One region of the Blautia sp. AF26-2 genome, then DNA from elsewhere that is predicted to be linked to it. Evidence: riboswitches for the same ligand, from Rfam matches in the RefSeq annotation. Region 1 holds a riboswitch; the other holds the start of a gene.
What was found. A riboswitch is a leader RNA that binds a small molecule or an ion and turns the genes downstream of it on or off. The one in region 1 is predicted to bind thiamine pyrophosphate.

Region 2: it holds a riboswitch for thiamine pyrophosphate, as region 1 does, so the genes downstream of both, thiM (hydroxyethylthiazole kinase) here and DWY63_RS14615 (energy-coupled thiamine transporter ThiT) in region 1, are expected to answer to the same signal.

What each region holds. Positions count from the first base shown of each region.
Region 1 is NZ_QTWD01000012.1:38,000-45,446, forward strand. Features, by position in the region: gene DWY63_RS14605 (L-fucose/L-arabinose isomerase family protein) at 1-991, opposite strand, end outside; gene DWY63_RS14610 (DUF4867 family protein) at 1,101-1,718, opposite strand; TPP riboswitch at 1,871-1,980, shown strand; gene DWY63_RS14615 (energy-coupled thiamine transporter ThiT) at 2,046-2,714, shown strand; gene DWY63_RS14620 (SpoIIIAH-like family protein) at 2,786-3,505, opposite strand; gene DWY63_RS14625 (hypothetical protein) at 3,519-4,088, opposite strand; gene DWY63_RS14630 (stage III sporulation protein AF) at 4,093-4,647, opposite strand; partial or broken gene DWY63_RS18950 (DUF6783 domain-containing protein) at 4,662-4,790, shown strand; partial or broken gene DWY63_RS18955 (DUF6783 domain-containing protein) at 4,740-4,871, opposite strand; gene DWY63_RS14640 (stage III sporulation protein AE) at 4,843-6,009, opposite strand; gene DWY63_RS14645 (SpoIIIAC/SpoIIIAD family protein) at 5,996-6,379, opposite strand; gene spoIIIAC (stage III sporulation protein AC) at 6,409-6,603, opposite strand; gene DWY63_RS14655 (stage III sporulation protein AB) at 6,631-7,146, opposite strand; gene spoIIIAA (stage III sporulation protein AA) at 7,146-7,447, opposite strand, start outside.
Region 2 is NZ_QTWD01000006.1:163,490-170,936, reverse strand. Features, by position in the region: gene DWY63_RS09525 (ketopantoate reductase family protein) at 1-647, shown strand, start outside; gene DWY63_RS09520 (Gfo/Idh/MocA family protein) at 669-1,646, shown strand; TPP riboswitch at 2,024-2,135, shown strand; gene thiM (hydroxyethylthiazole kinase) at 2,262-3,083, shown strand; gene thiE (thiamine phosphate synthase) at 3,070-3,714, shown strand; gene thiD (bifunctional hydroxymethylpyrimidine kinase/phosphomethylpyrimidine kinase) at 3,830-4,609, shown strand; gene thiC (phosphomethylpyrimidine synthase ThiC) at 4,635-5,942, shown strand; gene glpK (glycerol kinase GlpK) at 6,021-7,447, opposite strand, start outside.

The DNA.
Region 1 (7,447 bases):
TGATTTCGCTCTCATACATATCCTTCGGAACGGTGTTGTTGATGTCGAGGAGTGTTACGGTGTCTTTGGATACAACGGTTCCGATGAACTCGGACAGTGTTCCGTAGATATCTACCTCACAGGATACCGGGATGCCCATCTTGGTCAGACGGCTGTTGACATAGCAGGGAACGAATCCGAACTGTGTCTGGAATGCCGGCCAGCATTTTCCGGTCAGGGTTACGTATTTTCTGGAGCCTTTGTGTGCTTCGATCCAGTCTAACAGGGTGATCTCGTACTGAGCCAGTTTCGGCAGGATTTCCGGTTTCAGGTTTCCTTCGCCGAGCTCTTTTGCCATATCTTCTACGACTGCCGGGATTCTCTCGTCGCCTGCGTGTTTGTTGAATGCTTCAAACAGGTCAAGCTCGGAGTTCTCTTCGATTTCTACGCCGAGGTTGTACAGCTGTTTGATCGGTGCGTTACATGCCAGGAAGTTGGCCGGACGCGGTCCGAAGCTGATGATTTTCAGGTTCTTAACAGCTACAACTGCAGTTGCAACCGGTACGAAATCTTTGATCATGGCTGCTACGTCTTCTGCATCGCCAACCGGGTACTCCGGAATGTATGCGTCCAGGTTGCGCAGTTTCAGGTTGTAGCTTGCGTTCAGAACGCCGCAGTATGCATCGCCGCGTCCGCCTACAAGGTCGTCGCCGGTCTCTTCTGCTGCTGCTACTACCATGCAAGGTCCGTCGAAGTATTTTACAAGCAGGGTTTCCTCGGTCTCCGGTCCGAAGTTTCCAAGGTATACAACAAGTGCATCACACTCTGCTTTTTTCAGGTCTTCGAGTGCGTTCATCATGTCGATTTCATTCTCGACGATGATTGGACATTCGTAGATTTCTCCGTCGTATGCTTTTACGACTGCTTTTCTTCTGTTCTCGGAAAGGCTGTTCGGGAAGCAGTCACGGCTTACTGCAACGATACCTAATTTGATTTCCGGTGTATTGTTGATCATTTTTGAAGATCCTCCTTTTTTTGGTTTTCTTGGTTTTTGGTTTCTTTTTATGTTCAGAACTGCTCTTTTGGGGCAGTGTTTCTGATTTCTGGTTTTGTCTCTGGTTTTATTTTACCGAGAGGTTTTCTCCTTTGATGCCTGCTACGCTTCCAGCGATGTTTGCATCCGGGTGGCTTAAGAGCCATTTGTTTCTGGCGAAGAGCAGGTCGTCTTCCGGGGTGTGTTTTTCTTCCAGGGTGATGTCGGTATTGGTTCCTTTTGGAAGGACTACGACACATTTGAAGCCGCTGGCTGCCACGTTGCATGGTGCGTAGTGGAGGGTGGTTGCGTAGACTTCAATGGTGGTTCCGGCCGGGATTAAGAAGGCCTCCATTTTGGATGAGTCGTAGGTGTGGTCTTCGGTGATGTCCTGTTCTTTTCCGAGGATCAGGATCAGGTCGGTTACGGCGATGTTGATTTCGCTGTCGCGGTGGTATTCTACGGCGTTCAGTAAATGGTTGTGGCCGTTGCAGTAGCCGATCTGGATCGGCATGCCGCCGTAGAGGCTGTCGGATACGGACTGGGCGCTTTTGCAGGCTTCGAGGCTTTCAATGGAAGGCTCGTAGACTACGTCGTCGGGACATGGGGTCTCGGACATGGCGGTGATGATGTCGCTGACGTCGAGGTCTTTGATGACTTTGCCGTACTGGCGGAATGCTTCGTCTGTTACTTTCAGAATCTGCATTGTTTTGGTGCTCCTTTCGTACAATTAGTTTAATGATTGAACTAATTGTAATATAGCACTTGTATGTACTTCTTGTCAACATGTATTTGGGTGAAAAAACGGGCGGGTTGACAAATAAGGGGGAGGTTGGTATACTTTGATACGTTAAAATAATAAGACGCTAGGGGAGCCTTTGGCTGAGAACGTGGGACAAGGATAAGCTCACGGACCCTCACTACCTGAACGGGATAATTCCTGCGTAGGGAAGCTGGAACGTGGTTTCGGAGGTGATTCGGGACTGCGTTTTTATGTGAGCCCCTCCAAGCGGAATGCGAAGGAGGTTTTTTTATGAGTTTTTTTGTTACTGCTGACGGCGGACTGACGACGGCCGGTTATGTTGGATGCGTGGTGCTGATGGTGGCGCTGGTGGTGATTGCTTCGGTTCTTTCTGCTCAGAAGAGTAAGGGGACGGGAATGGATGCAAGGAAGCTGGCGTTTTGTGCGATGGGGATGGCGCTGGCGTTTGTGACTTCGTATGTGAAGGTGTTTGAGCTGCCGTACGGGGGATCGGTTACGTTGTTTTCGATGCTGTTTATTGTGCTGATTGCGAACTGGTATGGGGCGAAGACGGGTATTCTCGTTGGTTTTGCTTATGGACTGCTGCAGTTTATCCAGGGGCCGTATGTGCTGTCGCTGTTCCAGGTGTGCTGTGATTATGTGTTTGCGTTTGCGGCGCTGGGTGTGGCCGGATTCTTTGGAAAGAAGAAAAACGGGCTGCTGATCGGGTATATTGTAGCTGTGCTGGCGAGGGGATTTTTCCATACGTTAGGCGGGTATCTGTACTGGATGGATTATATGCCGGAGAATTTCCCGCAGTCTTTAAAGGCGCTGTATCCGATTATTTACAACTACAGCTATCTGCTGGCTGAAGGTGTGCTGACGGTGATTCTGATCTCGCTGCCGCCGGTGAAGAAAGCACTGCAGACGGTTGCAAGAACAGCACATGGTGCAAATTAAATAGAATTACGTGAAAAAATCCGGGAACGCATGATTTTGCGTTTCCGGATTTTTTACGTGGATATCAAAATTTACTGAGCACTCTCCTCTGCGGCTGTGTCGGCGGCGGAGCTCATGGGGGTGATGACGATGTTTTCTACGCCGATTCCGGTTTTACGGGTTACGATGTCTTCGATCTGGGCACGCTGTTCCTCGGTTACTTCTTTCATCGGAACGACGATGTCGGCGGTTTCGCCGGTCAGGTTTACAACGACGTCGGTGAAGCCTTTGGCTTCGAGGAGGAGTTCAGTTGCTGACTCTTTTTCTACGAGTTCCGTCATTTCCACCATGCTCTGGACAGCGCTCTGGCGCTCGGTTTCGGAGAGGTTGGTGTTGTTGATGATTTCATTTAAGGTGTCTTTGTTCTGGGAACGGATCTGTTCGCGGTCAATTCTGGCCTGGGCCATGTATGTAGATGCCCCGGCAAGGACTGCCTCTCCCGGCGTTTCGGTGACGGTCCGCGACGAGTCCCCTGCTGTGCCGGCATCCACCTCGTCGGTGATGTCGGTGTCCAGGCTGGAGATGTCTTTTAAAACGGTGCTGGCATCCGCCGTGGTTCCGTCTGCCTTCTCCTTCGTGGACAGGGTACTGTCAGCATAGTTGATGTATCCGGCGACGGCAATCATGATCGCAAGGGCGGTGATGATGACCTGGTTTTTCCGGAATTTTTTCTTTTTCCCGGCCGTCTTTTTCGGCGATGGTGTCTCTGCCATTTTCTCAGGTGCATTCATTTCCTGTTCTAATTTTTCCACGCATTTGACTCCTTTACTTCATTTTGACTACTTTAATCTTATTTGCGCCCACCTGAAATAATGCCATCACGGCCTCCTGAATCTCCTGTATCGTCACCGGGTTTCCCCCGCCTTCTGCGATAACGAGCACGCCGCGCACCGCCGGGTACTCCTCGGAAACCACATACGGTGTCTCGGCTCCGTTCTGTGTCTTTTCATAGACAGTTGCCTCATCCTGCGACGAGGATGTAACGCTTCCGGTCTCCTCTCCCTTCTTGTTTTCCTCCGTTGTGCTCCGCGTTGGGACATCTTTTTCCACAATCTTTTTTCCTGTGGATTCCAGCGTCACCACGACGTGCACTGCGCCCACACCGTCCATCTGGGAAAGTGCGTCGCAAAGGCGCTGTTCCATCTCCTCCTGCACCGAAAGTCCCGCATCCCCCGCCGGACGCGCAGCCGTCTCCTGCGGCTGTTCTGTCTCCTCACTGGTCTTTTTTGTTCCCGTCGGCAGCAGCAGGACAACGCCGATTGCCGCCAGCAGGAAGTACAGCATCCACTGCTCCTTTTTCTGTTTCCGGAAAAACGCCGCTGCCTTTTCCCTCATAGGCCTATTCCGAAATCTCTACCATAATATGCGCCGGATCGGTTCCGTAGACCTCACTTAAAACACTTTTGATCTCTGTCAGCTTTTCATCGAGCATTTCCCGCTGTTTTTTCTGTTCTTCGCGGTAAATGCTCGTCTGCCGCATCGGCGCTTCAATGCGGATCTCTTTTGCCTCACCGGTGTTTCCCGGCTCCAGCGTTACCGAAACGGCTGCCCCCGGAATGCCGCTCTCTGACAGATACATCCGGATCTGGCGCTCCGTCTCTTTTTCCCAGGCGCCCACGTAATACTGTTTTTCAAAGCTTTCTGCACGAATCTGTACATTTTCCATTGCTGCTGCCTCCTCTTCCAGCGTCAGACGGTCGAGCGTCTGCGCCATTTTCTGCTCCAAACCTCCCGCTTTTAGCACGGGCTGAAAAAAAATCAGTACCATCACAATTCCAAGAAAAAACTGAACCGGCTTCTTGTCCTCCTTCTCCGGGATCAGGTTCAGCACAGTTGTCATAAAAATCAGAAAAATTGAAATATTCTTAAGCCACTGCAGAATCTCTTCTACCATGCCGCCTCCCGCCGCTGCATGCCCAACTACACGCTAGAGCGTGTCTGAAAAACCATTTCCGCAAGCTGCAAGCCCCACTTTGCGGTATATTTTACCCTCATTCGGTTGCCGTAGCCCGCTACGCCGCCCTCATTCGGATAAAATCTCCCACAAACTGGGACTCGCAGCTTGCGAAAAGCCTTTTTCAGACAAGCTCTAGGAAAAAGTTCCCGCCAGGATTGCAATCGTCAGCAGAAACAGGACTTCTACGGTCAGAAGGAGACGCAGAAGCATCGCATATCCTTTTCCTGCCGCCGCAAGACATCCCGCGATCCGCTTGTCCGAGACGGGCTGCGCCGCCGCGGCGAGAAGGCGGAAGGAAAGACCCGAAACGAGAAGCTGGACGGCGGGGACCATGCCTGCTGCGAGCAGTACCAGCATTGCCGTCACGCCAAAGCAGTTGCGGATCAGCACCGCGGAGCCTGCCACCAACTCGGTTACAGCATTCACCGCATTTCCGATGCCGGGAATCATTCCGGCAGTCCGCCAGAGTGCCATCTGCCGCAGGGAATCGAGCGCCGGTGCGATCAGATTCCGGATCATCTGCATTCCCACAAGTACGCCGAGCGACGATTTTAAAAGGCCGTTCACGCAGGTTTCCAGCAGCTCTGTCATATGGGACAAAATCTCCTCGCCGGAAAGATCGTTTACAAGGGCGATGAGCAGATAGATATGGATCATCGGGAGGACGAGGGCGAGCAGAAGCTTTTCGACAGCCAGAATCACTAGAAGGAGCATCTGATAAAACATCACGGCTGATGATGCACCACCGGCGGCCGCGGCCGCCAGATAGTAGGATGGCGTCAGAATCCGCATAAAAGCGACCAGCGATGTGATGACAGCTTTCAGGTTTTCCCCGCTCGACTGGAAATTTTTCAGAATCAGTGCAAGCGCAAGCAGATAGACCATATAAAAACTGGCGTCCCTGACCTGTTTTCCTTCAAAGAGAGAGGAAAAACTGCCGAGCACCGCGCCTGCCAGAACGAGGAGAAACAGCTCCTTCATCAGCCCCTTCTGCGCAAGGAATGCTGTTTTGGCACAGGAGAGAACGGCATTTCCGGCACGGAAGGTGCGGAAGGGATCGCCATCCTGCAAAAGAGAACGCACCGTACCGGCAAAAGAAAACTGCTGGCTGGACAGCAGGCTGTCCACTTCCTGCTGGATTGCATCGAAGTCGAGTTCTGCAAGAAGTTCGTCCTGCGCTGCTGCTGCCTGATCCGTTTCGGTATCCGCTGCTTCGATTTTCTGCGTTCTTCCCGTTCCGAAAATGAGACACAGAAAAAGCAGCGCCATGCCCCATCCGGCTTTTTTACAGAAAATCATGAACCGTTTCCAGCAGAGCGAGCAGCACTGGCATACTGACGGCAAGGACCGCCAGGCGGGCGAACAGTTCAATCTGCCCTGCAATGGAAGAATAGCCCGCATCCTTACAGATCCCGGCGGAAAACTGCCCCACATACGTGATCCCAAGCATTTTCAGCAGCGTATTCAGATACGATGAGTCCACCGGGAGATACGATTTCATTTGTGCGAGCATGCCGAGCAGATACTGCATTTTTCCGACGGTCCCGGCAAGAATGCAGAGGCCGGCACCGACCGTCACAAGAAGGGCAAATTCCGGCTTTGCTCCCTTTACTGTGATTCCAAGCAGCACGCCCGCCGTACCAAGCGCAGCGATCCGAAGTATATCCATATGATCCCCTCCGTTTTTTCTCCCTGCTCTTAAATTGTAAACAGTTGTTTGATGTCCTCAAACAGCGCGGAAATATAGGGAAGAATCCAGAACAGCACCAGCACAAGACCGGCAAGGCTTGCAAGAAATGCCTGTTCTTCCCGGCCGCTGTGTTTTAATACCTGGCACAGGACCGATACCAGAATCCCGACTGCCCCGATTTTAAATAGAATCCCGACCTCCACGCCTGCTCCTCCGTTTTCAGACACGCCCTAAACCAGAATCAAAAATAAAAAAAGGCCTCCCATGATTCCAAGACTCTGACAGAGCCTCTTCCTTTCCGGCAATCCTTTCTGCAGTTCCGCGATCCGCTGCACAAGGCGTGCCTCATACCGGTCCAGATTCGCCTTCTGCATGGCGCGGTCCCCGGTGCCAAGGCTGCATCCGGCCTCCTGCAGCTCTTCTTTTTCTTCTTTTGTAAGGCGTGTGTCCGCCAGGTGGACTGCCGTATTCTCTTCCAGAATCGCCGGCAGTGTCTTTCCGTCCGGGCGGCGCATATCCTCGGAAATATCCTGTAAAAAATCCCGGTACGGATCCCGCATCCGCCTTCCCGTCTCCCAGAACGCATCCGGCAGCGGGGAAGCCGCCGTCACAATCTCTCCACGCAGATACTGGATAATTTTCTGCAGTGTTTCCAGATCTTTCACATGGGCCGACAGCGCCGCACTCTTTGCAAAGCCGATCCCGACGCAGGCAAGAGAAGCCGCCAGTAAAACTGCAAGCCGCATCACAGAAACGCCTCCCTTCGGTACAGTGTCGTTCCTCTTCCGTCAAAAATAGCCTGTACGCTTCCGGCGTGGGGTTTCGCATCCAGCACGATGTACCGCTCGAAAACGTGGGATTCCACGAGGCGGTTCAGGAGAGGCTTCTGCTTCATATCCTCCATGGAATTGCCATGCACGGTCGCGAGCAGCTTGCACCCGCAGTTAACGACGGACTCGATCGCACGGATGTCCTCGCCCGTTCCGATCTCATCGACTGCCACCACATCGGGCGACATGGCGCGGATCAGCATCATCATGCCCTCCG
Region 2 (7,447 bases), on a different contig from region 1:
ACAGTGAGGAGATCATCGCGGAAAAAGTCGGTGCGGAGCATCTGCTTCATGCTGTTATCAAAGTAGCTTCTCATAAAGAGAATGACGGCTACGTTTTCAACCCTGAGGCGACGCTCGGCATCATTTTCGGCGAAGTTTCGGCGCCGTACGACAGTGAGCGTGTGCAGGCTGTTCTGGATCTGTTCTCCGGCACAGGGCTGCATTACCGGGCAACCGATTGTATTTTAGAGGAACTATGGAGCAAATTCCGGCTGAATGTCTGCAATAACCTGCCGCAGGCTATTCTCGGTGCCGGGGTCGGCTGCTACCGCGACAGTGTACATATGAAGGCGATCAGCGACGGACTCCGCGCAGAACTGATGGCGATTGCGGAGGCAAAGGGAATTAATATCAGCAAGGCGGATGTCTCCTCGGGACGCGGAAGTGCGGTTCCGCCGACGGCGCGCTACTCGACGCTCCAGGATCTCGATGCGGGACGCCATACGGAAATTGATATGTTCTCGGGTGCGCTGATCCGCATGGGAAAAGAGCTTGGAATTCCAACGCCTTACAATGAATTTACGTACCATATGATCAAAGCACTGGAAGAGAAAAACGACGGACGGTTTGACTACAGCGGAAGCGAAGAACCGCTCTGGGCGAAATAGATACGATAGGAGAATCTCACGATGAAAGAAATCAAATGGGCTGTACTCGGATGCGGTGTGATTGCAAATGAAATGGCGGTCGCACTGCAGAAAAACGGAAAGAATATTTACGCAGTCGGCAACCGGACCCATGAGAAGGCGGCTGCTTTTGCGGAGAAATATGGAATTGGAAAAGTTTACGATGATTTCCATGAGATGTTTACCGATCCGGAGGTCGATGTCATTTATATCACGACGCCGCACAACACGCATCTTGGCTTTATGAAAGAGGCGATTGCCAATGGAAAACACATTCTCGTTGAGAAATCGATTACGCTGAACAGCGACGAGCTCGACGAGGCCATAGCGCTTGCAAAAGAAAAAGGTGTCATCATCGGAGAGGCAATGACGATTTACCATATGCCGATCTACAAAGAGCTGAAAAAACTTCTCGACTCCGGCAGTCTCGGCAGAGTCAATCTGATCACGATGAACTTCGGCAGTTTCAAAGAGTACAACATGAAGAACCGCTTCTTCAACCGGAATCTCGCAGGCGGCGCGATGCTTGATATCGGCGTATACGCACTCTCCTTCATCCGCTGGTTCTTCGACTCTAAGCCGGATCAGCTCCTTTCCCAGGTAAAGCCCGCTCCGACCGGTGTGGACGAGCAGGCCGGCCTCCTTCTCACCAATCAGGAAGGACAGATGGCAAGTGTGATGCTCTCTCTCCACTCCAAACAGCCGAAACGCGGCATGGTTTCCTGTGAGAACGGATTTATCGAGATCATGGAGTACCCGCGTGCCTGGGAAGCAAAAATCACAGACGCTTCCACCGGCGAATCCGAAATCATCAAAGCCGGTGACAACGCCGATGCACTCGCCTATGAGCTCGCCGACATGGAACGCGCCATCAATGGAGATGCATCTGCCATGCACCTCGACTACACGAAGGACGTCATGGATCTGATGACCTCCTTCCGCAGAACCTGGGGCTATACGTACCCGGAGGAAGAAAAATAAGATTCGCACATCAAAAGCCCCTGCCCGGCACACATCAGATGCCGGGCAGGGGCACTTCTTTTCACCTGCAATACTCTGCAATTTTCTTTTTCAGTAATTCCGCATCAATCGGCTTTGCGATATGTACGTCCACGAGGATCAGGTCGAAGGTGTATTCCGGGCTGTCCTGGTAGAGTTCAAGCTTCTTTGTTCTTCCATCGTTTCACCCGTCTTCCACGCATATTTTATACTTCATTTTACGCTGATATTATTTTCTCTGTCAACCCAAATAACATTACATTTCCAATATTTTGCATGTCTTTTTTATTTTTCTGAAATTTTTTTAAATCTTCCGTTTTTCTCTTGCACAATTGTTTTTATGCGTATATAATTGTCTGCAGAAAGCAAAGGGGAGCTCGCGTGCGAAGCGGGCTGAGAGTAGGATGCATCTCCTAGACCCTGAACCTGATTTGGGTAATGCCAACGTAGGGAGATACGATATGCACATTTTCTGCAGATATACCTCCACGTATATCTGCTTTTTTAATCTCTATGAACACATCATCAACAGGTTCTTCCAGTACCACAAGGGAATTTGCTTCTGCAAAAATACTCACACAGGAGGAACAAAAAATTATGTTAGGCACTTGTCTTGACAATGTCAGAAAAACAACCCCTCTCGTACACAACATCACAAATTACGTTACAGTAAACGATGTCGCCAATATTCTGCTGGCATGCGGCGCAAGCCCGATCATGTCCGATGAACCGGAGGATGTCGAGGATATCACCTCCATCTGCGGCGGTCTGAACATCAACATCGGAACGCTGCACAGAACGAGCATCGACGGCATGTACCGTGCCGGTGCAAAAGCAGCTTCGCTCGGTCACAAAATCCTGCTCGATCCAGTCGGCGCAGGCGCAAGCCACTTACGTACTTCGACCGCAGTCGGACTGATGGAAAAAATCCCGTTCACCGTCATCCGCGGAAATATTTCCGAAATCAAAACACTGGCACTCGGAAGTGGAACGACAAAGGGTGTTGATGCAGACGTTGCCGATAAAGTAACAGACGAAAACCTCGACAGCGCCGTTGCTTTTGCAAAAAACTTTGCGAAAGACCACAACTGTGTTGTCGCCATCACAGGAGCGATCGACCTCGTTGCCGATGCTGACACCTGCTACGTGATCCGCAACGGACGCGCCGAGATGGGAAGCATCACCGGAACAGGCTGCCAGCTCTCCGGCATGATGACCGCTTACCTCGTTGCCAACCCGGACGAGCCGTTAAAAGCCGCTGCTGCCGCTGTCTGCGCGATGGGACTTGCCGGCGAGATCGGCTGGAGCCATATGAAACCGGAAGACGGCAACTCCACCTACCGGAACCGCATCATCGACGCCATCTACCACATGGACGGCGAGACGCTGGAGAAAGGTGCAAAGTATGAAGTGCGATAAAAAAGGCCTGCTTTTATATGCTGTGACAGACCGCAGCTGGCTGAACGGCGAGACACTGTACAGCCAGGTGGAAAAGGCTCTGCAGGGCGGCGCAACGTTTATCCAGCTCCGCGAAAAAAATCTTGACCAGGATCACTTTATGGAAGAGGCACTGGAACTGAAAAAACTCTGTGCCGCATACCATGTTCCTTTCGTCATCAACGATAACGTGGAAATCGCAGCTAAGATGGATGCGGACGGCGTTCATGTCGGCCAGAGCGATATGGAGGCCGGCGATGTCCGTGCTAAGCTTGGCCCGGACAAGATCATCGGCGTTTCGGCGCAGACCGTGGAACAGGCCATTCTCGCCGAGCAGCGCGGGGCAGATTACCTCGGCGTCGGCGCGGTCTTCCACACCGGTTCCAAGGCGGATGCGGAGGATGTCAGCCACGAAACGCTGACTGCTATCTGCAATGCCGTTAAAATCCCTGTCATCGCCATCGGCGGCATCACACGCGATAACGTGACGGAGCTTTCCGGCAGCGGCATCTGCGGCATCGCCGTCATCAGTGCCATTTTTGCACAGAAAGACATTGTTTCCGCAACGAAGGATCTGAAAGAACAGACTCTGCGCATGCTGGAAAACAAATAATTTTACGTAACCATTCATCCTCACACCAGGCGGCAGACTGGGGGCACCACTTTCTTTGTCGCCTGTCCAAAAAGAAAAGTAATGCAAAGGAGTAATTCTCATGGACGCGAAAAACATGAAAACAGCATTAACAATCGCGGGAAGTGATTCCAGCGGAGGCGCCGGCATTCAGGCAGACATCAAAACCATGATCACAAACGGAGTTTACGCCATGTCGGCAATTACCGCACTCACCGCCCAGAACACCACCGGAGTTTCCGGTATTTTCGATGTAACACCGGAGTTTCTGGCCGCACAGCTTGACGCCGTCTTTACGGACATCTTCCCGGACGCCGTCAAAATCGGTATGGTATCCTCCCCGGCACTGATCGAAGTCATCTCCGAACGGCTTCGCTTCTACCAGGCCAAACACATCGTTGTGGACCCGGTCCTCGTCGCTACAAGCGGTTCCGCGCTCGCTTCGGGCGGCGTGCCTGACCTGATGAAAAAACTGCTCTTTCCTCTGGCCGAAGTCATCACACCGAATATTCCAGAGGGAGAAGTTCTCTCCGGCATCAAAATCCAGTCGGAAAGCGATATGGAACGCGCCGCAAAAGAGATCGGGGATTCCTGCGGCTGTGCCGTTCTATTAAAGGGCGGCCACAGTATCAATGATGCCAACGATCTTTTATATCACAACGGCACATTTACCTGGTTCACCGGAAAACGCATCGACAATCCGAACACACACGGCACCGGCTGTACACTCTCCAGCGCCATCGCATCGGGGCTCGCAAAGGGGCTTTCCCTTCCGGATGCCATTTCCGCCGCAAAAGAGTATATTTCGGGCGCACTCGCGAGCATGATGGATCTCGGCCACGGCTCGGGACCGCTGAACCACGCTTACCGGATCTGATTTTGAAAATAAAGGAGAACAACAGATGGAACGCAATTACGCAACACAGATGGACGCCGCACGCCGCGGCATTGTAACACCGGAGCTGAAAAAAGTCGCAGAAAAAGAGTATATGGCCGTGGAAGACCTGATGCCGCTCGTTGCCAGCGGAAAGGTTGCCATTCCGGCCAATAAACTGCACACCTGCATCGATCCGGAGGGCATCGGCTCGATGCTGCGCACGAAAATCAATGTAAATCTCGGTGTTTCGAAAGACTGTAAAGATTACGATGTGGAGATGCAGAAGGTACTCTCCGCGGTCAATATGGGCGCAGAAGCCATCATGGACCTGTCGAGCCACGGCAATACGCAGCCGTTCCGGCGGAAACTGACCTCCGAATGTCCGGCCATGATCGGCACCGTGCCGGTATATGACAGTGTGATCCATTACCAGAGAGACCTGGATACGCTGACCGCCAAAGATTTTATTGACGTCATCCGCCTCCATGCCGAGGACGGTGTCGATTTCGTCACCCTGCACTGCGGCATCACCAGAAAAACCATCGATCAGATCCGCAAACACAAACGGAAAATGAATATTGTTTCCCGCGGCGGCTCCCTCGTGTTCGCCTGGATGTGCATGACCGGCGAGGAGAATCCGTTCTACGAGTATTACGATGAGATTCTCGATATCTGCCGTGAATACGATGTGACCATTTCTCTCGGCGACGCCTGCCGTCCTGGCTGCCTTGCCGACGCAACGGATGTCTGCCAGATTGAGGAGCTGGTGCGCCTCGGCGAACTCACCAAACGTGCCTGGGAAAAAGACGTTCAGGTTATGGTTGAGGGACCGGGCCACGTTCCGATGGATCAGATTGCGGCCAACATGAAAGTACAGCAGACCATCTGCATGGGCGCTCCGTTCTATGTCCTCGGCCCTCTTGTGACCGATATTGCACCGGGCTACGACCACATCACCGCTGCCATCGGAGGCGCGATTGCCGCTATGAACGGCGCTGCTTTCCTCTGCTACGTAACGCCGGCAGAGCATCTGGCTCTTCCGAACCTGGATGATGTAAAACAGGGCATCATCGCAAGCAAAATCGCCGCACACGCTGCCGACATCGCCAAAGGTGTTCCGCATGCGCGTGATATTGACGACAAGATGGGCGATGCCCGCCGCGTGCTCGACTGGGAAGCACAGTGGGACTGCGCACTGGACCCGGAGACTGCAAAAGCCATCCGTGCTGACCGCTCGCCGGAACAGGAAGATACCTGCTCGATGTGCGGTAAATTCTGTGCCGTGCGAAGCATGAACAAAGCTTTAAACGGCGAACACATCGACATTCTTTAACATCAGTACATACCTTACGCGAAAAGGAACGGTTTTCATTACGAAGCCGTTCCTTTTCTGCATTTCCAAAATCTTTTTCTATTTCGCCCATCCTTCGGCGTAACGGACTGCTTTGTGCCATCCGTTCATCTTCTCATCGCGCTCCTCTTTCGAGAGCTCCGGCTCAAACGTACGGTCAATGGCTCCGTTCTGTTTTACTGTCTCCTGATCCGGCCAGTAGCCGACGGCGAGTCCCGCAAGATAAGCTGCTCCCATCGCGGTCGTCTCGATGCAGCATGGCCGCTCCACCGGCGCCTGGCTGATGTCCGCCTGGCACTGCATCAGGAAATTGTTGGCGCTTGCTCCGCCGTCCACACGCAGTGCAGAGAGCTTCATGCCGGAATCTGCCTCCATCGCTTTTAAGACATCATCCACCTGATACGTGATCGACTCCAGTGTTGCGCGGATCACATGGTATTTGTTGACGCCGCGGGTCAGGCCGAGAATGGTTCCTCTCGCATACTGATCCCAGTACGGTGCGCCAAGGCCGGTAAACGCCGGCACGACGTAGCAGCCGTTCGTGTCGTTCACCTTCTGCGCCATGTACTCGGAATCCGCCGAGGACTCGATCAGCTTCATCTCATCGCGCAGCCACTGGATTGCGGCTCCGCCGACGAAAATGGATCCCTCGAGCGCATACGTAATCTTGTCCCCGATGCCCCATGCAATCGTGGTAACAAGACCGTGTGTCGAAGAAACCGGCTTTTCTCCCGTGTTCATCAGCAGGAAGCAGCCTGTTCCGTATGTATTTTTCGCTTCGCCCGGCGCATAGCAGGTCTGGCCGAACAGCGCCGCCTGCTGGTCTCCCGCTGCTCCCGCAATCGGAATCGGGCCGCCGAAATATGTGGATGCCGTCTCCCCGTAGACACAGCTCGACGGGCGGACTTCCGGCAGCATACAGAGCGGAATGTTCAGCTCTTTTAAGATATCCTCATCCCATTTCAGGGTATGGATATTGAACAGCATTGTACGGGACGCGTTGGTGTAATCGGTGACATGTACCTTTCCCTTTGTCATCTTCCAGATCAGCCACGTCTCCACCGTTCCGAAATAGAGATCGCCTCGCTCCGCCCGCTCGCGCACGCCCGGAACTTCATCTAGAATCCATTTCAGCTTCGTGGCTGAAAAATACGCATCGATCACAAGACCTGTTTTCTCCCGGAAACGGTCAACCAGTCCGCGCTCCATCAGGGAATCGCAGTATTCCGATGTTCTGCGGCACTGCCATACAATTGCATTGTAGACCGGCTCTCCCGTCTTTTTGTCCCAGACGATCGTCGTCTCTCTCTGGTTTGTGATGCCGATTGCCGCAATATCCTCGTAGGACGCGCCCGCTTTCTGCATTGCCTCCACGGCTACACCGAGCATCGTGGACCAGATTTCATTGGCATCGTGCTCCACCCAGCCCGGTTTCGGGAAACGCTGGGTAAACTCCTTCTGCGCAAGGCTTACGATCTGTCCTTTCT